4 regions of the Metabacillus rhizosphaerae genome follow, and region 4 is predicted to be linked to each of the others. Evidence: predicted binding sites of a transcription regulator. Region 4 holds the regulator's gene; each other region holds the start of a gene.
What was found. Region 4 encodes Rex, which represses fermentation and respiration genes when NADH is low (regulators of the CRP and FNR family bind a similar motif). Its sites were predicted from a motif close to TTGTGAAATATTTCACAA; they were not measured.
Positions count from the first base shown of each region.

Region 1 (7,805 bases), 1.3 Mb from region 4:
TGGTACCATTCATATAGAGTCATATCCTGAACGAGGTACCTCCTTTATGATTACCTTTTATATGTAAGACGATTGTATGGAGGAATGTTAGATGAAAGCTTCAAATATTCGCGTTTTACTTATTGAAGATGACCCAATGGTTCAAGAAATTAATAAACAATTTGTTGAGGAAGTTGATGGATTTACTGTTATTGGCACTTCATCTAATGGCAAAGAAGGCATCGATTTTATTAAAACAGAAAAACCTGATTTAGCTCTAATCGATATTTTCATGCCTAATCAGGATGGTATCACAACGATAAAACAAATTCGTTTAGAGGGTTTAGAAACTGATGTAATTGCCATTACGGCTGCTAGTGATATTGAAACAGTTCGGCAGGTATTGCAATTAGGAGCTATTGATTACATCATGAAGCCTTTTAAATTCGATCGAATCAAACAGGCACTTACAAACTATCTTAACTATTATTGTAAGCTACAAGAAAAGGAATCGATCACCCAACAAGAATTGGATCGTCTCCTCTTTCAACCAAAAAAGTTAGAAAATAAACAATTACCTAAAGGACTCAATGCTCTGACCCTTGAGAAAATAATCAATCATTTACAAGAACAAAATCAAGCTATTTCTGCTGAAGAAGTTGCGGAAGGCATTGGAATAGCCCGTGTGACCGCTAGACGCTACCTTGAATATATGGAACAATCTGGCACTGTAAAGATTCATATTGAGTATGGTGGAATTGGACGTCCTATTAATAGGTATTTGATTATTACCTAAGAAAAGCGTAAGCGCCTTGATCAGACCCGAGGTTCTAGGCGCTTACGCTAGCCACCAAAACTCAGTAATAAAATTTATAAATTCTGATACTATAAATAGAATAGGATTGTTAAAGGAACAGATCCTTTAACAATCCTCACTTTTATTGCTTAGAAAAATGAATCGTTACCCACTCATTCGTCTGTGCTTTTTCATGAATTGAAAAACCACCTGCTTGGAAATCCGCTATCAGCTGGTCAATATGCCATTCCACTAAACCAGAGATGATAAAATTATTGCTGTTTTTTAATAGATCATGTTTTTTCAAGATACTCATTGTCTCATTTGCACCAATATTGATTAAAATTAGATCATATACATCCTCAATAGTGTAGTCCCCTGTAATTAAATCAGCTTGTACTACCTTAAGGTCATTGTTTAGATTATTCAGTTCGGCATTATGATAAAGCTCTCTTGCAACTTCTTCATAATCAACAGCAATAACCTTTTTTGCACCTTTCAGAGATGCTGCTATTGTAAGCATACCAGAACCAGTTCCTAAGTCCAGAACGCTTTTCCCTGTAAGGTCTTTATCTAAGATCATTCGTAAACAACCTTGGGTTGTTTCATGGAGTCCAGTTCCAAATGCAGCTAATGGGTCAAATTTAAGAACGTTTCTATCATGATATTGTTCTTTGGAATTGGGATACGAAATAACCCACCCATTTCCTAAATCTACGTCTTCAAATTCATATGATTGCTCCCAATTGGCTTCTTCATGTGAGGAATAACTTATATCTTTCCTTGATATAGAAAGAGTCGTTTCTAGTAAGGAATAATACGCTTCTGGTAGATTCTTCACTTCCATATCACTTGCGTAAATTTTCAAATCAACTTGCTGGTCTTCCCTTTCTTCATATCCGTATCCATTTTGGACTTTGATGATTTCAATCGGGGATTCATAGTACAAGTTATAAATTCCTGTTGCATTTAACGTGTCTGTGTATTGGTCAATTTCTTTATAAGGTATATTTATTGTAAATTCGTGTAACATGGATCGATTCCTCTCTTTTTGTGTGAACTACATAATTGGCTACATTTTGTCCTATCACAGTTTAATATAGATTGAATTAGGATAGCAAATTGTTTTTCATATTTAAGGACGATAATTGGATTTACTGGCTTCTCTAGATAGGTTTTTTTCTACAATTAGATAGGGGAATTCCCCTATTAAATTGCCACAATTTATATCCTAGGAGCAACTATCCCCCATATTTCACTCTTTTCCTCCTACTTTTCAATAAAAAAGAGGGTAATTCAATTGATCAACATCAATTGAATTACCCTCAAAATAAACTTAATTCTTAACCTTCACATATTCTCTCCAACTATGCATAGGTTGCCAATTTAATAGCTTCTTTGCCTTTTCATTAGAAAATAATGTTTCGTATGCTTCCAATTTCTTACGAATTTCAGTAGTTGGATAGATTGTCTCTACTAGGTGCTTACTTTCAATATCCATGCTTGTGTCATCTGCTGCGATATTTAGTGCAACAGAGCCAAGACCATCCGTTTCAACTGCTAGTCGATAGGCCACTGCTGCATCTCTTGTATCAATATAGCTCCACATGATCACTTTCCGCTGTTCAGGGTCATTTATAAATCCTGGAAAATTTTCATACATATTTGGGGCAATCACATTTCCTAATCTCATGGATACAACCTGCATTCCAGTTCGTCGATGAATCATATCTGCTGTTTGTTCATTGACGATTTTAGATAACCCATAGCTATCCTCTGGTAATTGTGGGTGCTCTTCGTCGAGTGGAGCATATTGCGGAGACAGCTCATTAACCGCAAATACTATTCCATATGAAGACTCACTTGACGATATGACTGCTTTTTTAATACCAAGTGTTCCCGCAGCTTCTAATATATTGTATGTAGACATGACATTATTTTTAAAGGTAACTTCATTTGGATGTGAATACGCAACTGGAATGGCAGCAAGATGTACGACCGCATCTGCTCCAGCAAGCACCCCGTAAACTTCACCCAAGTTTTGTAAATCGGTTATAATAGTTTTACAAAGTGGAGCAATTGGATGCTTCACATCTGCATTAACTACTTCATATCCACTATCAAGAAATTCCTTAATTACCCAGTGACCAAGAAGGCCACTTCCGCCAGTAACGACTATTTTTTTCAAATAATTCTCTCCCTTACTGTAAAATTTCTTCTACTTGTGAAATGACATCGCTCGTTAATGTCACACCCACACCTTTAACATTTTCAATTATTTGTTCAGGTTTTGTCGCACCAACTAATGTACTTGCCACACCAGGTTGACGCAAAATCCAAGCAATGGCTAATTGAGATAAACTAATATCAAGTTCATTCGCAATTCCACTTAATTTTTCAACCTTTAACAGGATTTCATCATTTAAGAATTGACCCATATGCATGTTCGCTTTCGGATCTGTTGCACGACTTCCTTCTGGCGCACGATTGCTTACGCTATATTTCCCAGTTAACACTCCTTGTGCTAATGGTGAAAAGACAATTTGACTTATTCCATGCTGCTCACTTACTGGTAGTACTTCTTTTTCAATATAACGATGAAACATATTATAGTTTGATTGATTAACAATTATCCTATCTAATAGATACTTATCTGATGTACCGATTGCTTCTTGAATTTGTTGTGCCGACCATTCACTTACCCCAGCATATAAAATCTTACCTTGACGGATCAGATCATCAATTGTTCTTAAGGTTTCATCAACTGGTGTTTCTGGATCATAGCGATGACAGTAATAAATATCTACATAATCAGTTTTCAACCGTTTTAAACTAGCATGAAGCTGTTCAAAAACATGTTTTCTCGAAAGTCCTCGATCATTTGGTCCATCTCCCATTTGTCCAAACACTTTTGTTGCTAGCACATAAGAATCGCGATTATATTTGCTAAGAGCTTCACCGACTACTTTTTCTGATTCACCTCTTGCATATACATTTGCTGTATCAAATGAATTCACCCCAAGGTCGTAAGCGGTTTCAATTGTTTGAACCGCTTTATCCTTTTCAGTAGAAGCTCCAAATGTTAACCAACTCCCTAAGCTTACCTCACTGACCTTTAACCCTGATCCTCCTACACGCCTGTATTTCATGTTCCCATCTCCCCTTTCTAAAGAAAAAGCTATAACAATTGATGTTTCCTTATCGATAACGGTTACACTTTTTTTGTTTCTACCTACGGATAAATCTTTCTTCACTAGAATTATAAATTTTTCGAATAGTGTATACAAGTACTGAAATATTATTGATATAATAAAAATTATGTAATCTACTATAAAATTTATAGTTACTACAAGGAGGATACTATGGAGAAATTGGATGGCATACTAATTGAATGCTCGATCGAAAAAGCACTTGATATTATTGGTGGGAAATGGTCTTTTCTTGTGATTAAAGAACTCTTTGATGGGACAAGACGTTTCGGAGAATTACAGCGTTCAATTCCCAAAATAAGTCCAAAAGCGCTAACCGATACTCTCCGTCATTTAGAAAGTCATGGAGTATTAACTCGCGAAACCTTTGCAACAGTCCCAGTTACAGTTGAATATACATTAACTGAAAAGGGGCACTCACTTAATAAGTTGTTGAAGGAAATGAAAAAATGGGGTGCTCAGTGGGGATGAGTTAGCATTCTCTTCTTGCATTGTATCATTTGAAACTATCTTGAGTGAACTTCAATTTCTTTTTGAAGTTCACTCAATTCTAAGCCTTTATTTACCACCTTGATTAAGTATCGGTACTCTTTCAATTTCTTCTCTATCTTTCACATCATTTCGATCCTCAGTTCTAAAATTTGGGTTCATTCCCTCTGGTTATGCCCCGACAACTTTAAAATCACTTGATGAAGAAATTCGTTTATCCCCTGTTCCTGCAGGTAAAATCCCCACATCTCCTTATTGAGTTTCCTTCCCTTTCTCTAGTTATTTTCTCACACTCGACAAATCCAACAAAATCCGGATTGTTCACTCCTAAAATGTGTGACTTATATCACATCTAAAATAATACAAAACCATTAATCTAACATTAAACCTAAACTAAGGGGGATTTTCATGAGCAAAAAAATCAAACATGAAGACAATAACGAATTAAAAGGAACGTTGATAAGTGTTTTTTCCATTGGACTAATCATAATGGTGATGTGGTTTAGTGTTTATTTCTTTTACCTTTCACGTTAATTTAGGGGGTTGGACTTATGCATATTCATAAATATGAGAAGATTTGGCTTGGATTTGGAATTTTTTCATTGGTTTTGTTTTTAAGCATTATTGGTGTAACAGCCTTTGCATTTAATCACCATCCAGCAGGTGGCATGGAGACAATTGATCCAGAAAAGCTAGAGCAAACTGCACCATTTGATCATCCTGGTGTCCATCAAATCGATCAGGACACGTATGAAGTGGTGATTGTTGCCAAAACATTCGGCTATGATCCTCCAGAAATAAAGGTTCCAACTGGAAAAAAGATTATTTTTAAGGTTGCTAGTGCTGATGTAAGTCATAGCTTTTCGATTGTCAATACAAATGTAAACATGATGGTGATTCCTGGTCAGATTAATACAAAAGAATATACTTTTGATAAGCCCGGGCAATATTTAGTGATTTGTAATGAGTATTGTGGAACAGGGCATCACTTTATGAAAACGTCAATCGAGGTGATTGAGTAATGAAACAAATTAGTATTGATGATCGAAAATTAGCTTTGACCAACATTGTTTTTGCATATATTGCATTTTTAATAGGAACGTTTTGTGGATTGCTTCAAGTATTTATTCGAAATGATGCTCTTACTCTACCATCTTGGCTAGATTATTATCAAGTTTTAACAGCACACGGGGTCTTACTAGCACTTATCTTTACAACATATTTTATTTTTGGATTTTTGATTTCTGGTATGAGTCATTCATTAGGAGCTTTCGGACCAAAAGTTCGACTATTTTCTTGGATTGGTTTTATCATTACAACTGCTGGTACATTGCTTGCAATAGTTGAAATTTTAGCAGGAAGAGCTTCTGTTCTCTACACGTTTTATGCACCATTGCAAGCAAGTGGCTGGTACTACGTAGGTTTAGCTCTATTTGTAGTCGGAACATGGATTTATAGCTTCGCACTAATTGGGCACTATGTTAAGTGGAAAAAACAACATAAAAAGCAGTTAAGTCCCTTGTTTGCGTTTATGACAATTTCCACACTTATTCTTTGGTTAATTGCCTGTTTAGGAGTAGTAGCTACCGTCTTATTTCAATTTATTCCTTGGGCATTTGGCTGGGTAGATACAATAAATGTTGAATTAAGCCGTTCACTATTCTGGTACTTCGGTCACCCACTTGTTTATTTTTGGCTGCTTCCAGCCTACATGGCTTGGTACGTTATTGTTCCGAAAATTATTGGTGGTAGAGTGTTTAGTGATTCCTTAGCACGTTTATCTTTTGTCTTGTTTATTCTTTTTTCAATTCCAGTCGGCTTTCACCATCAGCTTACAGAGCCTGGTATATCAAGTTTTTGGAAGTTCCTTCAAACGGTCTTAACGTTTATGGTTATTATCCCATCATTGATGACTGCCTTCTCGATGTTCGGAACGTTTGAGAAAACAGGCAGACAAAAAGGAGCAACAGGATTATTTGGCTGGTTCTTTAAATTACCATGGAAGGATGTTCGCTTTACTTCACTTTTTATTGCGATGTTCTTTTTCATACCTGGTGGTGCAGGAGGGATTATTAACGCAAGCTTCCAGCTAAATGAGGTTATTCATAATACATTGTGGGTAGTTGGACATTTTCATATTACGGTCGGAACTCCGGTTGCCATGACCTTTATGGGTCTTACATTTTGGTTAATTCCTTATTTAACTGGAAGAAGATTAACAAAATCAATTCAAAAACTCGCCTTTATCCAGGTTATTTCCTGGTCAATCGGAATGCTACTTATGAGTACATCTCAGCATATTTTGGGTTTACTAGGAGCACCTAGACGAACAGCTTATGCTGGTTATATGAAGGATCCAACTGCTTTAGAATGGTTCAATGGTATCCTTTCAAACCATGTGACAATGGCTATTGGTGGTACGATTCTCTTTTTATCTGCTATGCTCTTAATCTATATAGTCTTTAATACGTTGTTCTTCGCACCCAAGGCTACAACAGAAAAGGAGCAGGTTGAATTCCCGATGGCAGAAAGCGATCTGGAACAAACACCTAAATATCTAGAAAATTGGTGGATATGGATTTGCATTGCCTTTGCCTTAATCGCGTTTGCTTACACGATTCCTTTAAGCGAGATGATTCATCATGCTCCACCTGGATCATCTGGATATAAAACATGGTAGGAGATGATAAACATGTTTTCAATAACCTTTGCTTTACTTGTTGTTACAACGATTCTTACAGCTATCATTGTAGATCTTACGACAAAAGAAGAGGACTTTTAATATAAATACAAATAGAGCAAAGCATAATCAGCTTTGCTCTTTCTATACTTTTGGCTCCGTTAAACTTGGTTGTTGATTTCAGCCGCAGCAGACGTTCTCTTCCGTTCCAATCAACAAAGTGCGAAAATCAACAGCGAAACTTAACAGGGCATTATTTTTTATAAGCTTTATAGTCTGCAAACTTGCAAAGGACAATCATCACAGCGACATATTTGACGAAGGCTATTAAGATTATAGACTGTTAAATAGCCTTTTTCATATTGTATAATCCCATCTTTTTTTAATTGATTAAGCATTCTCGTTACCGTTTCTCTTGGTGTACCAATAAATGAGGATATTTCGTCATGTGTGAATTTTTTTGTAATTCTCCACATGTCACCCTCTTGTATTCCATATGTGTTTGTCATACGGATAAGGACAGATGCTAACGCGCCATTCTTTCCAAAAAACATTAGGTCACGGAGCTTTGTTTGTGTAAGCTGTTGAGAAAAGCTAACCCATTTTGTGAATTCCATGGAAAAATTACGATTTTCCCAAAGAAGTATTTCAA
Region 1 covers NZ_CP147403.1:1,735,880-1,743,684, reverse strand. Annotated here, with positions in the region: gene WCV66_RS08400 (sensor histidine kinase) at 1-67, shown strand, start outside; gene WCV66_RS08395 (response regulator) at 92-775, shown strand; gene WCV66_RS08390 (50S ribosomal protein L11 methyltransferase) at 918-1,808, opposite strand; gene WCV66_RS08385 (NAD-dependent epimerase/dehydratase family protein) at 2,112-2,963, opposite strand; gene WCV66_RS08380 (aldo/keto reductase family protein) at 2,977-3,924, opposite strand; gene WCV66_RS08375 (winged helix-turn-helix transcriptional regulator) at 4,138-4,455, shown strand; gene WCV66_RS08370 (cytochrome C oxidase subunit II) at 4,882-5,007, shown strand; gene WCV66_RS08365 (cytochrome c oxidase subunit II) at 5,025-5,495, shown strand; gene WCV66_RS08360 (b(o/a)3-type cytochrome-c oxidase subunit 1) at 5,495-7,153, shown strand; gene WCV66_RS08355 (Crp/Fnr family transcriptional regulator) at 7,423-7,805, opposite strand, start outside.
Region 1: a site for Rex is predicted at 4,808-4,825, ahead of WCV66_RS08370 (cytochrome C oxidase subunit II). Genes of this name have one in related genera too.

Region 2 (7,805 bases), 2.1 Mb from region 4:
CTCATACGCCATAAGATTTCTCCATTTCGTATCTCAATTTGTTACTCATCTTAGACGAAATACTGGAAATACATACCTGTCATAATTTTTTTGTTATTAAATCCAATTGAATAAAAACTAACTTATTTTCTCATATTCATATTTTGTGCTATAGTGTCATACACTTAAGCAACCTGTCCTGCACGGAGTTGATGCTGATGAAAACAACTAAATGGGTAATTGTGATTTTACTGGCACTAATAACTTCCAGTTTTCTATTTTTTTATCATGGGAAAGTTGCAAGGGAAAGCATCATCTTTTTTCCAATTGACGACTCTGTAACCTTTGATAAAGCTTCTACTACTCTCCAGTTTGCTGGTAAAAAAGATGATGATGAGTATATCATTGAGTGGGATGTTACTTCACTTACAAACAAGGAAATATATCTAAGGCAAGATATATCATTGCTATTTTCAGATGGAAAATTAGTTGATACGCTTTCCGAATGGGAGGATCAAAGCCAAAAGCTTGCACAATATAAAAAAATTACTGGTGAAGATAGTAGCCATTATCAAACGATAAGTCTTCATTATGGAGAAATTCATTTGGAGAATGATCTTATCCGTAGTACACAGCGAATGTCTCGAGACCATTTATACGTAATTGACTCAGAATTTACAGATCTTTTTTCTTTTAAAAGGCCACTTACTGATGAAGAATTAGATTGGAAAGACATTTTAGATAAAGTGACAGAACAACATCTTGAATACAGCTGGAATCAATTGATTGACTATTATAAAATTGACGAAACCAAATATGAAAAAATTCCGTTCATAGAGTTAGAAAGGTACAATACCGATCCGCTTTTAGGATTATCAAAGGCTAAAACACAAGAAGTGATTGGTAGTCTATGGGAGGGTTTATATAAAAATTACTTTTTAGGTTTAAAAACAAAAGAAGGCAAGGTGATTGAACCAATTGGCAGCACCATGCCTTTGATTTTGGTTGCAAAAAATTACTCTCATATTGTGATTCTTATTCAAGCTGAGAATGGTTTACCATTTAAATTTATTCAGAACATATCGCTTAACGATTAAGTTGTTCCTTAAATGATTTATAATCCTCATTTGTAGGGTCAAATTCCAATGCATTATTTACCTCTTCCAATGCAAGAGAAATGTCACCCCTATTTGCATATAAGATCGAGAGGTTAAAATGAGCTTGATGATAGGAATTATCATCTGAAATAATTTGTTTTAAATGCCGGACTGCTTGATCATACTTTTCCAATTCAATTTCACTTACAGATAACAAAAAAAAGAGATCATTTGAGCTGTTATCCGTTTTTATTGCTTCATTTAAATAAGTGTAGGCTTCTTCATATTTTTCATCCTGTATTAACTCTTGACCTTGAAGGACTGTATACTGTGAATGCTGCTCTTCAGTTTGGCTAATTCCGTAACGATATAAAATAACTAATAAAGTAATTGTTGCAGCTAAACCTATTAGTCTCAGTAGAATATGCTTTCTTTTAGGAAGTTGAACAATTAATGCTGCAAGAAAACCACCAACTAATCCACCAATATGTCCCGCATTATCAATATTTGGAATTGCAAAGCCAAGCGCCAAGTTAATGGCTATTACTACTAATAGGTTAGAACCCATCGTTCGGAAAAAAACTTTTCTATTTTGCACCCCTATGTATAATAACGCACCGAAACAACCAAATATAGCACCAGAGGCACCCGCAGATAGAAACGGGCTAAATGCAAAGCTTACAATCGAACCAGAAACGCCAGCAACTAAATAGATAAACAAAAAGCGTAGTGAGCCATACGCTCGTTCAACTGCAGGCCCAATGTAATAGAGCGCAAAACTATTCATCAGTAAATGCAAAAAACCAATATGTAACACAATGGGAGTGAAAAATCTCCACCAATCCCCTTCATAAATGAGGGGATTATATTTTGCTCCGAAACGAACTAAAGTCTCCGAATTAGTACTGCCGCCGTATAATTCGAGAAGGAGAAACATAAAAATTTGTAATCCTAAAAAAAGATACGTTAAAAAAGGCTTACCATTTTGAAAGATTTTTCTTTCTTCTTCTTTCTGTTGGTTTTGAAAGTCGATAACTCTATTTCTTACTTTTTGAATGTCTGCAAGTTCTAGATTTTTCCTTTGTATTTCATGATCAAATTTCACTGGAACATTTAATGCTTCTTCTAATTTTTGAATCTTTTCATTTAGATTATCCTTTATTAACAAGGTAGAGGTTATATCTATTTTACCTTTCGATCTACTGTATCCTTTAACAAAGCTTTCAGGATAGTCATCTACTGGTGGTAATGAAGAAACATATATATTCATTACACGAATTGGACCTCTTACACCATTTCTTAAAAGTTGTTCAAATCTTGCACCTGCTTGTTCAATATCTAAAGCAAGTGTGTTTCCCCAATCAACATCCATTCTTCTTAACCGAACTAGCGTAAATTGTTTATTACGAAACGGCTCTAGCAGTACCTCACGACCATCCTGGGATAGAGCCAAAATTGAATATTTCTGCTCCACTACTAGTTGTTCTATTAATGACCAATATAAATAATCTTGCTCTATCACCATAATATCCGCTCCGACCTTTATTTTTCTTTATTATAACAAGTAATGAAAGTGAAAAGGAAGAATCCTGCCTTTAAGCTACCTTCTAAAAAAGCCAAGAAATTTTTAGAAGCATAAAGTAAAAAAAACTGACTTAACTACAAAGTCAGCTTTTTCAAGAATTAACTTTTTTAATGAAAAGCACGATTAACAAAACGATCTCTTAAAAAAGGAACTCTCATTGATAATTGAATAAAGTATCTACGTAGCTCAGGTTGACCTAATACAACATTCACTATTTGATATCGATAGCGATATAATGCGAATCCTCCAGCTACAAGCATAATGAGTCGTCTCATAAACATCCCTCCTACTCATATATTTAGTAGGAAAGGCTTTTTTTATCCTTTAAAAAAGGGAAACATTGTTTCTTTTAAGACATTTGCTGAATGGGCAAATTGTTTTTTCTCATGTTCATTTAGGCGAAGCTCTACCACCTTTTGTATTCCATTTCGATTCACAATCGCAGGAACTCCTATATATACATCATCCTCACCATATTCACCTGCTAAATGACAAGATACAGTTAAAATAGAGTGCTCATTATGAAGAATGGCTTTTGTTAACCTGACAAGTCCCATCGCTATCCCATAATATGTTGCGCCTTTTCGATTAATAATATGGTAGGCTGCATCCCTGACATTTACAAAAATTTCTTCAAGCTTCTCCTGCTCATCGGTCATAGTTTCAAGGATTGGGACGCCCCCAATATCAGCATGGCTCCACACTGGCAGCTCAGTGTCACCGTGTTCCCCGATAATATAAGCATGAACATTGCGTGTGTCTACTTTAAAATGTTCACCTAAAAGATAACGAAATCTTGCTGTATCAAGAATCGTTCCAGAGCCAATAACACGGCTTTGTGGCAAGCCAGAATACTTCCAAACCGCATATGTTAAAATATCCACTGGATTTGTAGCAACAATAAAGATACCATCAAACCCGCTATCCATCACATCAGTTACAATTGTTTTGAAAATTCTTACGTTTTTAGCTACTAAATCTAGTCTGGTTTCTCCAGGCTTTTGATTAGCTCCTGCGCAAATAACAACGATATCCGCATCATTGCAATCCTCATAGCCTCCATACCAGATTTTGGTAGGGCTTGGAGCAAAGGCTAAGCCATGATTAAGATCCATTGCGTCACCTTCTGATTTCTCCTTGTTCAGATCAATTAAAACTAATTCTTCCGTAACACCTTGATTTAACAAGGCAAATGCATAACTAGATCCTACAAAACCTGTACCTATAAGTGCGACACGATTTACATTACTAGCCATTTGCTTCCAACCCTTTCAAGTGTTTTATTCTTTATACTTTGTGAATTACTTCACAATTATATTTTACACTACTATTGTCTCTATGTAAGATTAATATTTGAACATTTCATGAAAGAATAAAACCTAATATAGTAGCAGACGCAATTGATAAAAGGTTCACTGCATCATTATTTAGAAAACTATACTTTGTCAGCTTCGTACCACTATTACTACAATGTATTTGTTTTTCAGTTATTTTTTCACAAACATTACACTTATATTTAACTTGAATTGTCTGCCCTAGTAATGTGTCAAGGATATTTCCGATAAAACCAAAAATTACGATACACAACATAAAGTAAAAGGAAATAGAAAACAAGATTCCTGCAATTATACTTATAAAAGTCGCTCCAGCTAATGCTGCACTCGTGCCTAGGATAGATACTGCACCAGACGTGCCTCTTTCTACTTTTTTTAAGGTTAAAAGTAATCTAGGCTTTCGCTTACTTAGCGTACCGACCTCAGATGCCCATGTATCAGCATTAGCAGCAGCGATCGATATACAAAAGCAAAGTAATACCGTAGGATCTACACTCGGTTCGATAAATTGAAATAGTCCAAGTATCGCAGGAACACTTCCATTGGCCATCACCTGAACAATGTCTCTGCGATCTCCTTTTTCTAGCATATCCTGAAGGTTTGACTTCTTTGAACTTTGATATTTACTTAATAAACTTGAACTACTGAAAAAGCAGCCTAATACGAATAGACCCTGCCAGGAAAACCCTAGATAAATGAGAAATCCTACACATACCGCTCCGATTGCACCACTGACAGTTAATGAGTTTACCTTCCAACCAGCATATGATATCAAACATATAAACAAAAAGGCCCAAACCAATTCGAGCTCTAACATATTAGTTAATTACCCCACATTCAGTAATAATTGTTGAAACAGGAAGATCATGTGGCTCAGTAGGCACTTTCTCAACAATTTGCATAGAAAAGGCTAAAGACAAGGTATCGTTTTTGTAATGTGTTAAATATCGGTCAAAATAACCGCCACCATAGCCAATACGATAGCCCCTCCTGTCATAACAGATACCTGGTATTATCATGAGATCAATTTGATTTGGACTGACTTTTTCCGTTTCCAAAACTTTCGGCTCTAAAAGACCAAAAAAGACGCGTTCAAGCTGGTCAAAGGAGGTTATTTGTCTAAACTCCATCGTATTTGTTTTAGGATCACATTTTGGGACAACGATACGTTTCTTGTCTTGCCATGCCCTTTCGATGATGTTTGTGGTATCAACTTCACGGCCATTTGATATTGTCACCGCAATTGTATGAGATTCTTTCCAAGACTGTAAAGAAAATAATTGTTGATGAATATCCTTCGAATAGTGTCTAAATGTTTCCTCAGACATTTCAGCTAATCTCTGCTTAATTAAGGTTCGTAAATGTTTCTTATCCATATGTCATTACCCTCCTTACCTTTATTATAGCTGGAAGAGAAGGTTGGAATCATTCTTTTTCATCTTATATATTGCCTTAAAAATAAAAAAAACAGTAGGAATAAACATCCCTACTGTTACTTTGTTTCGCGGTGTGTAGTCATTTTTTTATCTCTTGAACAATATTTCTTAAGCTCAAGACGATCTGGGTTATTACGTTTATTCTTTTTAGAAATATAGTTACGTTCGCCACAATCAGTGCAAGCTAATGTAATATTTACACGCATGTTTCTTTCCCTCCAAACATAAAAAACTAATAAAACAAATCAGACTTTAATATAATAGCATTTTTATTAGACAAATACCACATGAATTTCATTATATTTTAATTTTGACCTTAAATACTTCTTATTTATAGGCTGTTTTCGCAAACTTTGTTGCTATTTACCTAGTAATACGGTGTGGTTGATTACAGCGAGAGTTGCTCGCTTTCCGCGGGGCGGGCGGTGAGCCTCCTCGGCGTAAACGCCTGCATGAGTCTCACCTGTCCCGCTATTCCCGCAGGAGTCTAGCACTTCCGCTCCAACCAACCTTAAATAGTTTTCGTTCTAAAAGCAACATTCTCTTAGAAAAGAGCCTTTTTATATCATATTTTTATAAACATCAGCTGTTTCATCAATAAGTAAAGACCAATTATACTCAGAATTTACTGACTGGAAACCTTTATATGCAATCTCCCGATACTGATCAGGCTGTGATATATATTTACGAAGTATTTCTGCAAGGCTCTTACTGTTTGCTTCATTAATTAAAATTCCGCGCTTTTCTGCAAGGATTTCTCCTAAGCCACCTATATTGAAGGCAACAGTCGGTTTAGCAGCAGCCATACCCTCTAATGCAATAATGCCAAACGGCTCGTATAAACTCGGTATAACTAACATATCACAATGTTTTAATAAGGTATTCCGTTCTAAATCATGTAAAAAGCCTGTAAAAATTACTTTATTCTCTAAATTGAATTTTTTCGTTAATTGCTTTAATTCTGATTCAAATGGTCCTTTACCTGCAATTACAAGTATAAAATCTGGGAACTCTTGATGAATTTCCGAAAATGCATGGATAAATAGTTGAAAGCCCTTTTCTTTAACAAGTCTTCCCATTGCAAATAAAAATGGAGAATCTATAAAAGGAAACCTATTTCGGACATCTTCATTTAACATAATCGCTTGATAATTCTTCGGAATGACTCCATTTGGAATAACCTCAAGCTTTTCTATGGGACAGCCAAGCTCATTAATTAAGACGTTCTTCATATATAAACTACATACGATGATACGATCAGATGCCTGTACGAGCTTTGTTTCATAATCTGTTATCCTTTTGGTTATAGCAGTGACCTGATCTTGCTTTCTTCCGATTTCGGTCGCATGAAAGGTTGTGAGCAGCGGCATCTTCAAAATATCTTTTAACTGACTTCCCGCAATACCTGTTAGCCAATCATGAACATGTATTAAATCAAAGGATAGTTGTAATTCCTGTAAAACAAACTGTGAAAAACGAAAATTTATATTTCTAATGTAATCCAAGAATTCTGAGGGCTTTCTCTTCCAGGGGAGTAAGCGAAAAACGTGAACACCATCTTCAACTTTATATGATTCTTTATCTGTTTTAGAAATTGTAACAACGATATACGTAATCCCCCGCTTTATCCCTTCTGAAGTTAAATCAGTAACATGCCTGCCGAGTCCTCCAATGATATGATCTCGATATTCAGTTGTTAAGAGTAAAATAGTTAAATTTGCTTCATTATCCAAATACAGCACCTTCTTCTCATTCATAAACTGTATATCCTGAGTATGCCTGTAGCCACATTTGAGGATCATCAATAAGTTGCTCCCATTGTATTTCCTTGCATCTATGATTTTTACTTTGGAGAAAATGTATGGTATTTGATCGTTTCACAGTGATCGTTTCATTATGAGAGTTGCTTACAACTAGTTCACAATTATATATTCCTGTGGGGATTGTCGCTAAATGCAAAACACCACTTGGATCACTAATAAAAAAATCAGTCATTTGTTCCTGTTTACTTTTTTTAGAAAGAATAACTCGCATATGTAAATCATTAAACTGTTCACCAAGTATATTCTCTAGTAGAATTTTGGTGGTTGATAAAATATTCCAGGTAATAAGAAGACATGTTGGATAGGCAATTATTTTTAGAGAATCCTCATAAAATGTCGATTGTGCTCGAATGATATTAGTAGACTTACTATTGTCAATTGGTTTCATAGCTGTCCTCTTCTTTCTCATTACATACTTATGATTATCTTAACATGCATAGACTGTGAATACTTGTTTACATTCTAGAGAAAATTCGTCAAAAAACTACACTTTATGAAAAAAACCACTTCTTTACAAAGACAATTTATGATATAAAGGTAGAGGGAAATAA
Region 2 covers NZ_CP147403.1:2,456,880-2,464,684, reverse strand. Annotated here, with positions in the region: gene WCV66_RS11990 (spore germination protein) at 1-12, opposite strand, end outside; gene WCV66_RS11985 (hypothetical protein) at 198-1,076, shown strand; gene WCV66_RS11980 (rhomboid family intramembrane serine protease) at 1,066-2,601, opposite strand; gene WCV66_RS11975 (hypothetical protein) at 2,769-2,936, opposite strand; gene WCV66_RS11970 (L-lactate dehydrogenase) at 2,979-3,917, opposite strand; gene WCV66_RS11965 (DUF92 domain-containing protein) at 4,024-4,812, opposite strand; gene WCV66_RS11960 (5-formyltetrahydrofolate cyclo-ligase) at 4,814-5,371, opposite strand; gene rpmG (50S ribosomal protein L33) at 5,488-5,637, opposite strand; gene WCV66_RS11950 (glycosyltransferase family 4 protein) at 5,992-7,188, opposite strand; gene WCV66_RS11945 (hypothetical protein) at 7,181-7,642, opposite strand.
Region 2: a site for Rex is predicted at 3,956-3,973, ahead of WCV66_RS11970 (L-lactate dehydrogenase). Genes of this name have one in related genera too.

Region 3 (7,805 bases), 610 kb from region 4:
AAGAGCGTGAATTTATTGTTGTTGACCCGATGCTCGCAACAGGCGGATCTGCAGTAGAAGCAATTAATTCCTTGAAAAAACGTGGTGGGAAAAATATCAAATTCATGTGCCTAATAGCATCACCTGAAGGCGTTGAAGTTGTAAAGGAAGCACATCCTGATGTTGATATTTATATTGCTGCTTTAGATGAAAAGCTTAACGATCACGGCTATATTGTCCCTGGATTGGGAGATGCTGGTGACAGACTTTACGGAACGAAATAATATAGTAGAAAAGGGAAAACCTCATTTAACGGGTTTTCCCTTTTTTTGTACATGTTTTTCTAAATGAGGAACAAACTAAAAAGGGAGGTGGAATTAGATGGGAATCATCAAGAAAATTATACCTTACATCATTTTACTACTATTAATATCCTTCACTGCCACAACGAATGGTGAAACCTATCCTAAACGACCACCACTTCCTAGTGAGAATCATTTAGAGGAAAAAATTCAAAGGGTAATGATAGTAGTAAAAAAAGAACAGTTTCATCATTTTAAAAAGAGAATAAGTGAACAACCTCAATTAAGCATTCATCAAACCTACCAAAATGTATTTTATGGATTTTCAATAGAAGGTCCTCTCGAAATACTACAAACTATCCAGGAAGATAAGGCTGTGCTTCATTCAAGTCAAGTTGTTTCCTATGCACCACATATAAATGAAAGTGTTCCGTTCATTGGAGGAGAGGATGTAAGGGGACTATTTGACAGGGATGATCATAGACTCACTGGAAAAGGTGTAAAAGTAGCAATAATTGATACAGGGGTCGATTATCATCATCCCGATTTGTATCGAAATTATCGAGGTGGCTATGATTTAATTGACGGTGATAAAGATCCAATGGAAACAAGGGCGGCAAATGGAAGTGAAACAATTCATGGCACACATGTGGCTGGTATTATTGCGGCTAATGGTAAATTAAAAGGAATTGCTCCAGAGGCAGATATTATTGCATACAGAGCACTAGGTCCTGGTGGAATGGGAACATCTGATCAAGTGATAGCTGCAATTGAAAGAGCAATAAAAGATAAAGTAGATATAATAAATCTTTCATTAGGTAATAATGTAAACGGTCCTGATTGGCCAACAAGCTTGGCGCTTGATCATGCCGTTGAATCTGGAATTGTAGCCGTAACCTCTAGTGGGAATTCAGGACCAGGAGTATGGACGGTTGGTTCACCTGGTACTTCAGAAAAAGCAATTTCTGTAGGAGCCTCCTCACCGCCACTGCAAATGCCTTACTTAAAAATATCTGGTGAGAAAGAATTAATTCCTATGAATTCTTTACAAGGAGCAAAGCCTTGGGAGCTAAAAGGCTTAGATACGATTGTATTTGGTGGCCTTGGAGAAACGAAAGATTTAAACGAGACAATGCGAGGCAAAATCGTGTTATTAAAAAGAGGGGAATTGACCTTTACAGAAAAAGCTCGTAACGCAAAACAGCAAGGAGCAAAAGCGGTTATTATTTATAATAATATAACAGGGGGTTTTTCTGGGGCTCTAGAAATACCACTAGATATTCCCGTTGTATCTATCTCAAAAGAAGCTGGATTATTAATAAAAAAACAGCTCAAACTCAAGCAAAATTCAGGCATTCGTACAATATATAAGAAAGAAGAAGATGAACTAGCTGATTTTAGCTCAAGGGGACCAGTTACAAATACTTGGGCGATAAAACCAGATGTTGTTGCACCAGGAGTTGCCATAGATAGTACCGTTCCAGGTGGATATTTAGCCTTGCAAGGAACAAGTATGTCAGCACCACATGTAGCGGGTGCCTGTGCGTTAATCAAACAAGCACATCCAGATTGGAGCCCCGAACAAATCAAGGCATCCTTAATGAATACAGCAACACCTTTGAAAAATGCTCAACATAAGAAGCTAATGCCGAATGAACAAGGAACAGGGAGAATTAATGTAAAAGCTGCGATTGAAACAGAGGTTTTAGTTTATCCAGGTTCACTTACATTTGGACAATACTATACGGATCATTCCCGAACAAAAGGAGTAAGAAGTCTTACACTTGATAATCAATCAGATCGTAAACAAACTATTTATTTTAAATCACCAATCTACAAGCCAGGTATTCAATGGAATCTTCCTACTAAAGTAACTTTAAAACCAGGAGAAAAAAGACAAGTTACAATTAGTCTTGATATAACACCAAACCAAATTAATCCAGGAATCCATCAAGGGTGGATTCAAATCGAACAAGAGGAAAATATAATAGAACTTCCTTATATTTTTGTGATGGATGAACCAAATTATCCGCGAGTAATGGGATTTGAATTGGTATATGGTGATCAACCTGATATATATAAGTACCAAATGTATTTACCAGGTGGGGCCGATGAAATGGGAATTGCTTTATATGATCCAGATACAATGACCTTTGCTGGATTTTTAGACTGGAATAGAAATGTACCTAGAGGAGTTTTTAAAAAAGAGATAAAAAAAGAAACGCTAAAAGAATTAAAAGATGGTATTTACAAAGCAATCATTTTTGCAAAGAAAAGTGGAAAAGAAGACCAAATTGAGGTAGATGTTTTACTAGGTGAATAATTCATTACACTTAACAATGTCAAGGGGGAGATGGGTTGAAATGTGAACGATTTGTGATGTTTCAAATAGTTTGTGAATATTTTAACTTTAAACAGATTGACATCACATATATGCTATTGTATGCTAAACGAGGGTATAATGATAAGGTTTACAATGTCAATAAAAAACCCAGCTTTTAACCTCTAAATCCGTTATAAATCTAGTAGCGAGGATTTATAAAATGCGTCAAAAACAACGCCATCCGCTCCATGCGATGGGCCTCATGTCAGCAATCCTTTCCCAATTAGTAGGTTCAGTCTTGATTGGTATTTTTGGAGGAAAATGGATTGACAATTACTTTAAAACAGAACCGCTTTTTTTGATCGTCGGCCTTCTGCTTGGACTAGCTTTTGGAGTTTACGCCATGCTTAGATTGATCCACTACTATTCTTTAGGAGAATAAACATTTCATGTTTGATATGCATCTGATGTTTCGCAGATATCGAAAGTACATATTTTATCTACTAGCTCTCTATGTAATAGGATGGGGCTTTACGGAATATCAGTCTGTTTTTCTAGGGTTAATCCTAGGAACTTGCATTACTCTGTATAATTTGTGGATCATGGTGAGAAAACATAATCAGTTTGATCGCGCCATTGAAGAAGGAAGAAAAGCGGGATCGTTAGGAACAACATCGCGAATGGCAGCAGCTGGTGTTGCAGTCTTCTTTGCTATTAAGTTTCCTGACTATTTCGATCTAGTTAGTATCATTATTGGATTAATGACGATGTATATCGTTATTATGATAGATTATGCAATTCAACATTCACGCGCTTAGCTGGGAAGAGAGGTGAATCAATTGGGTCACGAAGCTCCTGTGGTACATTTTTTAGGACTATATTTTAATTTATCAAACGTATTAATGATTACGATATCTAGTATCATCGTTTTCTTAATCGCACTTGCGGCTACACGCAGATTAGCAATGAAGCCAACAGGTATGCAGAATTTTGTTGAATGGGTTGTCGACTTTGTAAAAGGTATTATAGGCAGCACGATGGATTGGCAGACGGGTGGTCGTTTTTTAACGTTAGGTATGACATTATTAATGTATGTATTTGTATCAAATATGTTAGGTCTACCATTTGCAATAGTTGTTGACCATGAATTATGGTGGAAATCTCCAACTGCTGATCCTGCAATTACATTAACTCTAGCAATTCTTGTCGTAGCATTATCACATTACTACGGTATTAAAATGAAGGGTGTATCTGAGTACGGTAAGGATTTCTTCAAGCCGATGCCTTTCATGTTCCCACTTAAGATTATTGAAGAATTTGCGAACACATTAACGCTTGGTCTTCGTCTTTACGGGAATATTTACGCAGGTGAAATTTTATTAGGCTTGCTTGTTAGCCTTGCAACAAGCGGATATGTAGAAAGTTTTGGAAGTGGAATTATCGGCACACTTGCCGCAGCAATTCCAATGTTAGCATGGCAAGGATTTAGTATCTTTGTTGGTGCAATCCAAGCATTTATTTTCACTATGTTAACGATGGTTTATTTGGCACACAAAGTGAGTCATGACCATTAATCAATATATGTTCATACTTATTGAACTAAAACAAAAGAAATACTACTTTTCATACATTTAAAGGAGGAAATTAACAATGGGTTTATTAGCAGCTGCAATTGCAATTGGTTTAGCGGCACTAGGTGCTGGTATTGGTAACGGTCTTATCGTATCTCGTACAGTAGAGGGGATTGCACGTCAACCAGAAGCTAAAGGTGCATTACAAACAACAATGTTTATCGGGGTAGCATTAGTTGAGGCGATTCCAATCATCGCGGTAGTTATCGCATTTATCGTTATGGGTCAATAATTCGATAAGTAAAAAGTATTAATATGGCGAAGATCATTCAAAGCGAACCTTCGCCTTTCCTTTATGCACAGATACGTAAACTTTTGATTAACAGTAATAGTTTACCTTTTAAACTTTATACAGAATATACAAGGGTTTCTTAGGAACGAGTAGTTCATCGGAAGCCGAACACTATCAACCCATCATGGAACTCTTGAAGGGAGTGAAACCGAGCTATGTTAACGTTTGATTTAGCGTTAGGTGCGTCTACTGGCGGCCTTAACACAGGTGATATCGTATTTCAGCTTGTTATGTTCTTAATCCTACTTGCACTTTTAGGTAAATTTGCATTTGGACCAGTTATGAACATAATGAAGCAACGTGAAGAGCATATTGCTAATGAAATTAATAGTTCTGAAGAAAGAAATATTGAAGCACAAAAGCTAGTTGAAGAGCAACGTGATCTATTAAAACAAGCACGTGTGGAAGCTCAAGCTCTAGTGGAAAATGCGAAAAAGCTTGGTGAGCAACAAAAGGAAGATATCATCCAAGCAGCTCGTTCTGAAGCTGGCCGTCTTAAAGATGCAGCACTACAGGAAATCGAGAAAGAGAAAGAGCAAGCAGTTGCAGCATTACGCGAGCAGGTTGCATCTTTATCCGTATTAATTGCTTCTAAAGTAATTGAAAAAGAGTTGAATGAACAAGAGCAAGAGAAATTGATCAACGACTACATCAATGAGGTAGGCGAAGGTCGATGAGCAAAGGGATCGTTGCGAAACGTTATGCAGTAGCTCTTTTTCAACTTGCAAAGGAACAAAACATAATCGATCAAATCGAAAATGAATTGCTCGTTGTAAAACAAGTATTTACAGCGAATAAAGAACTAATAGATGTCCTTAACCATCCTAAAGTTACAAATGAAACGAAAAAGTCAATTGTAAAGGAATCATTTGCAAGCCTTTCAAAACAGGTAGTAAATACACTTTACATTTTAATTGACCGACATCGTTCAGATATTGTAGCAGATGTTGTCAATTATTTCGTGCAACAAGCAAATGAAGCGCGTGGTACAGAGGATGCAACTGTATACTCTGTTCGAGCACTTACAGATCTTGAATTAACGTCAATTTCTACTTCTTTTGCTAAGAAAATTGGCAAAACTTCACTTCGTTTACAAAACGTTGTTGATAAGAACCTAATAGGTGGCGTAAAGCTACGTATTGGCAATCGTATTTATGATGGCAGTATAAGCGGTAAGCTTGAACGAATAGAACGACAATTAGTCGCAAATAGATTGTAGATAGGGGTGAAACTCATGAGCATCAAAGCTGAAGAAATTAGCGCGCTGATAAAGGCGCAAATTGAGAACTATCAGTCTGATATAAAAGTTAGCGATGTTGGTACTGTAATCCAAGTTGGGGACGGTATCGCTCGTGCTCATGGCCTCGACAATGTCATGGCTGGAGAGCTAGTAGAATTCGCAAATGGCGTTATGGGTATGGCTCAGAACCTTGAGGAAAATAACGTTGGTATTATTATTTTAGGACCTTTCACAGATATTCGTGAAGGTGACGAAGTTCGTCGTACAGGACGCATCATGGAGGTTCCTGTAGGTGAAGCTTTAATCGGTCGTGTCGTTAACTCATTAGGACAACCTGTTGATGGATTAGGTCCGATTGAAACAACAAAAACTAGACCAATTGAAAGTCCAGCACCTGGCGTTATGGACCGTAAATCTGTTCATGAACCACTTCAAACTGGTATTAAAGCAATTGACGCATTAGTACCAATTGGGCGTGGACAACGTGAGTTAATCATCGGTGACCGTCAAACTGGTAAAACTTCTGTTGCAATCGATACAATCTTGAATCAAAAAGATCAAGATATGGTTTGTATCTATGTTGCAATTGGTCAAAAAGAATCAACTGTACGTGGTGTTGTTGAAACATTGCGTAAGCATGGTGCATTAGATTACACAATCGTTGTAACTGCATCTGCATCACAACCTGCTCCAATGTTATTCTTAGCACCTTATGCTGGGGTAACAATGGGTGAGGAATTCATGTATAACGGCAAGCATGTTCTTGTTGTATATGATGATCTTACGAAGCAAGCTTCGGCATACCGTGAGCTTTCATTACTACTTCGTCGTCCTCCAGGTCGTGAAGCATACCCTGGTGACGTTTTCTACTTGCATTCTCGTTTACTCGAGCGTGCTGCAAAATTAAGTGATGCAAAAGGTGCAGGTTCATTAACTGCATTACCATTCATTGAGACACAAGCAGGTGACGTTTCGGCTTATATTCCAACAAACGTTATCTCAATCACTGACGGACAAATCTTCCTTCAGTCTGACCTCTTCTTCTCTGGCGTACGTCCAGCGATTAACGCAGGTTTATCTGTATCTCGTGTTGGTGGTTCAGCACAAATTAAAGCGATGAAGAAGGTAGCTGGTACATTACGTCTAGATCTAGCTTCATATCGTGAACTTGAATCATTTGCTCAATTCGGATCTGACCTTGATAAAGCAACACAAGCTAAATTAAACCGTGGTGCGCGTACTGTTGAAGTACTAAAACAAGGATTAAATAAACCATTAGCAGTTGAAAAACAAGTTGTCATTCTTTATACCTTGACTAAAGGATTCTTGGATGATATTCCTGTATCAGATATCACTCGCTTTGAAGATGAGTTCAATGCATATTTAGATCAAAATAACAAAGCACTTCTTGAAGAAATTCGTACAACAGGCGGACTTCCAAAAGACGAAGATATACAAGCAGCAATTCAAGGCTTCAAAAAGACGTTTGCTGTTTCTGAATAATTATATAAGAATTTTGCTGCGGTGAAGGCTCTCTGAGCTTTCACTTAGCACGTTATAATCAAATTTGCTGATTTTTAAATAAAGGTGGTGAGAACCTTTGGCATCATTACGCGACATAAAATCCAGAATTACTTCAACAAAAAAGACAAGTCAGATTACAAAAGCAATGGAAATGGTTGCTACTGCAAAGCTTAAACGTGCAGAAAATAATGCGAAGGCATTTGTACCTTATATGAATAAAATTCAAGAGGTTGTTGCAAGTATAGCAAATGGTAGTACTGATGTAAGTCATCCAATGCTAGAAAGCCGTCCTGTTAAGCGTACTGCATATTTAGTCATTACTTCTGATCGTGGTTTAAAAGGGGCTTTTAACAGTAGTGTAATCCGTGCTGTTTTCCAAGCAACTCAAAAGCGACATAAGTCGAATGATGAATTTGTTATAATCGCACTTGGTAAAATGGGTCGTGACTTCTTTAACAAGCGTGGAATGAACGTTATTTCTGAAATCACTGGTATTAGTGATGAAACATCTTTT
Region 3 covers NZ_CP147403.1:1,008,815-1,016,619, forward strand. Annotated here, with positions in the region: gene upp (uracil phosphoribosyltransferase) at 1-263, shown strand, start outside; gene WCV66_RS04815 (S8 family serine peptidase) at 361-2,604, shown strand; gene WCV66_RS04820 (AtpZ/AtpI family protein) at 2,825-3,046, shown strand; gene WCV66_RS04825 (ATP synthase subunit I) at 3,054-3,422, shown strand; gene atpB (F0F1 ATP synthase subunit A) at 3,444-4,178, shown strand; gene atpE (F0F1 ATP synthase subunit C) at 4,255-4,467, shown strand; gene atpF (F0F1 ATP synthase subunit B) at 4,683-5,204, shown strand; gene WCV66_RS04845 (F0F1 ATP synthase subunit delta) at 5,201-5,746, shown strand; gene atpA (F0F1 ATP synthase subunit alpha) at 5,762-7,270, shown strand; gene atpG (ATP synthase F1 subunit gamma) at 7,368-7,805, shown strand, end outside.
Region 3: a site for Rex is predicted at 2,675-2,692, ahead of WCV66_RS04820 (AtpZ/AtpI family protein). Genes of this name have one in related genera too.

Region 4 (7,805 bases):
AAGTTTACCTTCTGGCTGTGCTGTCATCACCTTTTGAGAAGCCGATTTTCCCCCAGCCTCCTGTTCTAACCGTTCTAGCTCTAATTGTTCTTCCTTTTTAGTTAGGAAATAATCATAGTCTCCTAAGTACTCTCTCAAATTATTAGGTGAGAGTTCAAATACTTTTGTAGCGATTCTATTGATAAAATAGCGGTCATGTGAAACAAATAAAATTGTTCCAGGGTAATCAATTAATGCGTTTTCTAAAATTTCTTTACTATCTAGATCAAGATGGTTTGTCGGTTCATCCAGAATAAGAAAGTTCGCGTTTTGAAGCATTAGTTTTGATAGAGCAAGTCTCGCTTTTTCTCCACCACTGAGAGTTGAAACAGACTTTAAAACATCGTCACCAGAAAATAGAAAGTTTCCTAGAACTGTACGAATTTCCTTTTCGGTCTTCTGTGGATATTCATCCCAAAGCTCGTCCAGCACACGCTTATTAGATGTTAAATCTGCCTGCTGTTGATCGTAATAGCCAATTTGCACATGGGAGCCAAGGGCAAATGAGCCAGTTAATGAGTCGAGCTTCTGAACAATAGATTTGAGTAATGTAGATTTACCAATACCATTTGGGCCAACTAGTGCGATACTATCACCACGTGAAATAGAAAAGGATATGTTTGAAATGACAGGATGAACCGAGTCATATGAAACAGAGATGTCTTTAGCCTTTAAGACATCATTTCCACTTTGTCTTTCAATATCAAATTGAAAGTTGGCTGATTTTTCGTCACCAAGTGGCCTATTCATTAAATTCATTTTCTCTAACTTTTTTCTTCTGCTTTGTGCGAGCTTAGTTGTCGAAGCACGGGCTAGGTTACGTTGGATAAAGTCTTTTAACTTAGCTACTTCTTCCTGTTGTCTTTCATAGCTTTTAAGCTCTTTTTCGTAGTTTTCTGCTTTATACTGTAAGTAGCTGCTGTAATTACCGAGATATTTTGTACTCGTATGTCGACTAATCTCGTATACTTGGGTTACAATTTTATCCAAAAAGTATCTATCATGAGAAACAATTAAAATCGCTCCAGGGTAGTTTTGCAAGTATTGTTCAAGCCATGTCAAGGTTTCAATATCTAAGTGGTTAGTTGGTTCATCTAATATTAAAAGGTCAGGGCTTGTTAATAGTAATTTCCCTAGTGCGAGGCGGGTTTTTTGGCCACCACTCAACGAAGATATTTTAGTACCTGGATCAAACTCGCTAAATCCGAGTCCATGAAGGATAGATCGAATATCAGCTTCATATTGATAGCCACCATTTTCTTTGAATTTCACTTGTAAGATGTCATATTCTTTTAGGAGTTTCTCGAATTTAAGTGATTCATGGGCAGGGTCAACTGTTGCCATTCTTTGCTCAACAAGTCTCATTTCTTTTTCCATTAACTGAAGCTCTTTAAATACTAAATTCATTTCTTCCCATATTGATAATTGAGATTCTAATCCCGTATCTTGAGCTAAGTAGCCGATTGATACATCTTTTGGTTTAATGATATCACCAGAATCATGTGACATGACTCCAGCAATTATTTTTAAAAGGGTTGATTTTCCAGCCCCATTACGTCCCACAATGGCAACTTTGTCTCTTGTTTGTACTTCTAGCTTAATATTCGATAAAATAGGGTCAGCGCCGAAATATTTACTAAGTTGATTTATTTGTAACAATATCATTGTTTTCACCTCTACTAATGCTTTAAGTTTAGCTTAATAGGGACTTATGGGCAACAAAGATACAATAGATATCTATATTGTTGGACGGAGTGTTCTTTTTCTACGTCTCTTAGCAAGGCGCTTGCGCTTTTGTTCTCGTTTAGGAAATTATAAAATTCTTAAACTGTGGATAAGCGCACGACATCCAGCTCCAGCGCCTAGCCCCTCGAGGTCATAAGCTAATTTAGAATTGAAGGCAAAGAACGCCTTCTATTCTAAATCATCTTATGCTTGTCGGGGCTGTTCAAGGCGCTTGCGCTTTTGGTCTATCCATATAATTGTCACAATAACAAACAGACAGATTTTAAAAAATAGTGTATAGTCTACGTATAAGGAGATATGAATATGTCAGAATTTACCCATTTTAATGAGCAAGGCAGAGCGAAAATGGTTGATATCTCTGCAAAAGAAATAACAGTTAGAACAGCACGTGCAAAGACAAGCATTCAAGTGACAAAAGAGGTATATGAAAAGATCACCAATCATGAAATTGGAAAAGGTGATGTATTATCTGTTGCACAGGTTGCTGGTATAATGGCAGCTAAACAAACATCAAATGTCATCCCTATGTGTCATCCTATTCCAATTAAAGGTGTAGATATTGAGTTTGAATGGGAAAAAAGTGATAGTACATATATACTTTTGATAAGTTCAACTGTAAAAACAAAAGGCAGTACAGGTGTCGAAATGGAAGCGTTAACCTCTGCAAGCATTTCAGCGCTTACAGTTTATGATATGTGTAAAGCTGTGGATAAAGGGATGGTTATCGGACCAACCTATCTAGTAGAAAAAACTGGTGGCAAAAGTGGAGATTTCATCAGGGAAGATATAATGAGCTAGTGAATAACAAATAGTTGATTGATAAAACATCTTAGTTAAAAGCAACTAGTTCTTGCAATAAATAGTATTTATTATGTTGCGCCGTTCACGCCGCCATATTGGTGTTGGGCTTGTAGTTATACACAGTTCTTCCCTTCATTTTGGATGGTGACGTTGGTACGTCATAGCACGTTTTGTATGAATGTGAGGGATAAAGAGTGAATATAGAACAATCTAAAATTCCGCAGGCAACTGCTAAGCGTTTGCCTTTATATTACCGGTTTTTAAAAAATTTACACTCATCTGGCAAGCAGCGTGTTTCTTCTGCCGAGCTAAGTGATGCTGTAAAGGTAGATTCTGCCACTATTCGGAGAGATTTCTCATATTTTGGTGCGCTAGGTAAAAAAGGGTATGGTTATAATGTGAATTATTTGTTATCCTTTTTTAGAAAAACATTAGATCAAGATGAAACAACGAAGGTATGTTTAATAGGTGTCGGTAATTTAGGGACAGCTTTTTTACATTATAATTTTACCAAGAATAATAATACTGTTATTTCACTTGCATTTGATGTTGATAATAAGAAAATTGGAACAGAAATTGGTGGAGTTCCTGTCTATGATTTAGATCATCTCGAAGAAATTATTCCAGAGGATGTAACTGTAGCAATTTTAACAGTACCTGCAACTGTCGCTCAGTCTATTACTGACAGACTTATTGTCAAAGGAATTAAAGGGATCTTAAACTTTACTCCGGCCAGATTAAATGTTCCAGATGAAATACGGATCCATCATATTGATTTAGCGGTTGAGCTTCAGTCGTTAGTTTATTTTTTAAAACATTATCCTAATGAAGATAAATAATAAAGACAGGGAGGTGGATTTCGATGCCAACACTTGGATTCGGAAGCCTATTATTAATTGCATTTGTTGCATTACTTATTTTTGGACCAAAAAAGTTACCTGATCTTGGTAAAGCAGTAGGTAATTCATTACGTGAATTTAAAAATGCAACAAAAGGTTTAGCAGATGATGAAGAAGATGATGTGAAAAAGATAGAAAAGAAGGACGAAGTCAAGTAAGATAGGATGAAACCGATATGAAAAATAATGAAATGTCGGTCATTGAACATATAACAGAGCTTAGAAAACGACTTGTTATTGTTGTCGTTTTCTTTTTCATAGCTATAATTGCTGGCTTTTTACTTTCAAGACCGATTATCGTTTATTTACAGCAAACAGATGAAGCAAAGAATTTAACACTAAATTCGTTTAATTTAACAGATCCATTAATGGTTTACATGCAATTTGCGTTTCTTATTGCATTTGTCATAACGTCACCTGTTATTTTGTATCAGCTATGGTCGTTCGTTAGTCCGGGCTTATACGAGAAAGAAAGGCGCGTTACTTTAAGTTATATCCCAATGTCACTAGGGTTGTTTTTTGTCGGGGTTTCCTTTTCATATTTTATCTTGTTTCCATTTGTGGTTGATTTTATGGAAAGGATCTCAAATGATCTAGAAGTTAATCAAGTAATTGGAATTCATGAATATTTTACTTTTTTATTGCAGCTAACTGTTCCGTTTGGGCTGCTGTTTCAGTTACCTGTAGTTATTATGTTTCTTACAAGATTAGGAATTGTTACGCCGATGTTCTTATCTCAGGTGCGAAAATATGCCTACTTTGTTCTACTTGTCATTGCGGCACTTATTACACCACCAGAATTAACATCACATTTAATGGTTTCGATACCGTTGTTTATTTTATATGAAATTAGTATTTGGGTATCCAGAATTACATATAGGAAAGCTCAGAAGCTAAGGTTCGAGGAAGAGAATGCAAAAAATGAGACTGAATAAAGTCTCATTTTTTTTTGTTCATTTTTTTGATTTTACTAGATAGGATAAACATTCTAATTGCCACTCCGATATCAAAGGTTGCAATTAGAATTAAAACGATTGTCGGAAAAGAAAAAATTCCATTTTCAGCACTGTTAATTGCTAAATACGTAAACAGCAACCCCATCGTTAAATAAAAGAATCCCATGGATATAGGGTTTGTTCTCATGTTAAAAGGCCTCCAATAATAACTTGCACTTGCTGCATGTCTTCAACTTGCTTCATCATTTTTTCAATGTCCTCACGAAATACAGTTTGAACTATGATTACCATCGTATTCATTGCCACATGGGCAAAGATAGGTACTATGATCCGCTTTGTTTTTACATATAAAAAGGCAAAGGTAAAACCCATCGACGCATATAAAAGAAGGTGCTGAGGCTCACCATGCAAAAGCGAAAAAAGAAGTGAGCTGATAAGGCCAGCAATGATAAAGTTCGTCCTTTTATATAACACACCAAAGATTATTTTTCGGAAAATGATCTCTTCTAATATCGGTCCGATAATTGAAGTAACAATAATGACTAATGGTGTTACTTCGATGACACTAACAATCATTTCTGTGTTTTCTGATCCAGGCTCTACACCAAATAGATTAATTTCGATGTTTGCAGCAAGGCTCTGGGCGAAAATAGCTAATAAGAATCCGCCAATTGCCCAACCGACAGAAGCGCCAACAGATGAAGGTTCCCCGCGAAGTAAACTCTCATTCTTACGTTCTTTCCTTAATAAAAAGAGAATAATGATAAACGCAAGGGTAAAGCTAAAGATTGTCCAATATGCAAATCTTTCAACCTGTGTAGCTCCTATATCTAAAAAATGAAATAATCTGATCCCAGCAACCCCTGAAAGCTGCATGAGCATATATGTTAATAAAATAAACCAATAATGCTTTTTCATAGAGGCCTCCTTCATTTGACTAATGATGAGATATTTGACAGAAACATCTGATCAAGGAATTGAACTTGGGCAAAATTAATCAAACCCTATTGTATCATACCTTCCTATTATCATATGTATGATAACTATGGTGAATTAATCAAAAGTTGTTTATTCAATTTACAATTTAGACATAATCTATTAGGCAAGTTCTTCAAAAAAATTTTAACTTCAGACTTGAAATTAGAAGAGATCTTATATAATATAATAATTGTGTTAGCACTCAAGGACAACGAGTGCTAATAAAAAGGAAAAATAATCATTTTTTAACGAATTTGAGGAGGTTGTTTCACTTGTTAAAGCCATTAGGTGATCGCGTTATTATCGAGTTAGTTGAATCAGAAGAAAAAACTGCTAGTGGTATCGTCCTTCCAGATAGTGCGAAAGAGAAGCCACAAGAAGGTAAAGTAGTAGCTGTTGGTACAGGTCGTGTATTAGATAGTGGAGAAAAAGTAGCTCTTGAAGTAGCAGAAGGCGATCGTATTATCTTCTCAAAATATGCTGGTACTGAAGTGAAATATGAAGGTACAGAATACTTAATTTTACGTGAAAACGACATTTTAGCTGTTATCGGTTAATAGAAACAGCACACATATCATAGAAAACATTTAAAACTTTGAGGAGGTCTTGTAAAAATGGCTAAAGATATTAAATTCAGTGAAGATGCTCGTCGTTCAATGCTTCGTGGTGTTGATGCATTGGCAGATGCTGTTAAAGTTACATTAGGACCTAAAGGACGTAACGTCGTATTAGAAAAGAAATACGGTTCTCCTTTAATTACAAATGATGGTGTTACAATTGCGAAAGAAATCGAATTAGAAGATGCTTTCGAAAACATGGGTGCTAAGCTTGTTGCTGAAGTTGCTAGCAAAACAAACGATGTTGCTGGTGACGGTACAACAACTGCAACTGTTTTAGCTCAAGCAATGATCCGTGAAGGCTTAAAGAACGTAACTGCTGGAGCTAATCCAATGGTTGTTCGTAAGGGAATTGAAAAAGCTGTTGCTGTTGCTTTAGAAGAGCTACAAGCGATTTCTAAACCAATCGAAGGTAAAGAATCTATTGCACAAGTTGCTGCAATCTCTTCAGCTGATGAAGAAGTAGGTCAATTAATCGCAGAAGCAATGGAACGCGTTGGTAACGACGGTGTTATCACAATTGAAGAATCTAAAGGTTTCTCTACTGAATTAGAAGTAGTAGAAGGTATGCAGTTTGACCGTGGTTATGCATCTCCATACATGGTAACTGATTCTGATAAAATGGAAGCAGTTCTTGAAAACCCATACGTATTAATCACTGATAAAAAAATCACAAACATTCAAGAAATCTTACCTGTTTTAGAGCAAGTTGTTCAACAAGGTAAGCCTCTATTATTAATTGCAGAAGATGTAGAAGGTGAAGCATTAGCTACTCTAGTAGTTAACAAACTTCGCGGAACATTCAATGCAGTAGCAGTAAAAGCACCTGGCTTCGGTGATCGCCGTAAAGCAATGCTTGAAGATATTGCGATCTTAACTGGCGGTGAAGTTATCACTGAAGAATTAGGTTTAGATCTTAAATCTGCTAATATTGATCAATTAGGCCGTGCATCTAAAATTGTTGTTTCAAAAGAAAATACAACAATCGTTGAAGGTGCTGGAGAAGCTGAACAAATTGCAGGCCGTGTAAGCCAAATCCGTGCTCAATTAGAAGAAACTACTTCTGAATTTGATAAGGAAAAATTACAAGAACGTTTAGCTAAACTAGCTGGCGGTGTAGCAGTAATCAAAGTTGGTGCTGCAACTGAAACTGAATTAAAAGAGCGTAAACTACGTATCGAAGATGCTCTAAACTCTACTCGTGCTGCAGTAGAAGAAGGTATCGTTTCTGGTGGTGGTACTGCTCTAGTAAATGTATATAACAAAGTAGCTGCACTTCAAGAAGAAGGCGATACTCAAACAGGTATCAACATCATTCTTCGTGCACTTGAAGAACCAGTTCGTCAAATCGCACACAATGCAGGACTTGAAGGGTCTGTTGTTGTTGAGCGCTTAAAGAAAGAAGAAGTTGGAATTGGCTTCAACGCTGCAAACGGCCAGTGGGTAAACATGTTTGAAGCTGGTATCGTTGACCCAACTAAAGTAACTCGTTCTGCGTTACAAAACGCAGCTTCTGTAGCAGCTATGTTCTTAACAACTGAAGCTGTTATTGCTGACAAACCTGAAGAAGGTGGCGGCGGCATGCCTGATATGAGCGGCATGGGCGGTATGGGTGGAATGGGCGGCATGATGTAAGGCTTTTGAGCCAAACATCTGAGAAATAGTTAATGCTATTTTTCACCCGATTTCACTTAAGTTGTGAAGTAGTCATGTGAAAAACTTATATCGATAGCAATAACCACTTCCTATAAAAAATTAGGGAGTGGTTTT
Region 4 covers NZ_CP147403.1:403,717-411,521, reverse strand. Annotated here, with positions in the region: gene WCV66_RS01985 (ABC-F family ATP-binding cassette domain-containing protein) at 1-1,704, opposite strand, end outside; gene moaC (cyclic pyranopterin monophosphate synthase MoaC) at 2,089-2,583, shown strand; gene WCV66_RS01975 (redox-sensing transcriptional repressor Rex) at 2,781-3,425, shown strand; gene WCV66_RS01970 (twin-arginine translocase TatA/TatE family subunit) at 3,449-3,643, shown strand; gene tatC (twin-arginine translocase subunit TatC) at 3,661-4,419, shown strand; gene WCV66_RS01960 (YdiK family protein) at 4,424-4,627, opposite strand; gene WCV66_RS01955 (type II CAAX endopeptidase family protein) at 4,624-5,358, opposite strand; gene groES (co-chaperone GroES) at 5,691-5,975, shown strand; gene groL (chaperonin GroEL) at 6,033-7,670, shown strand.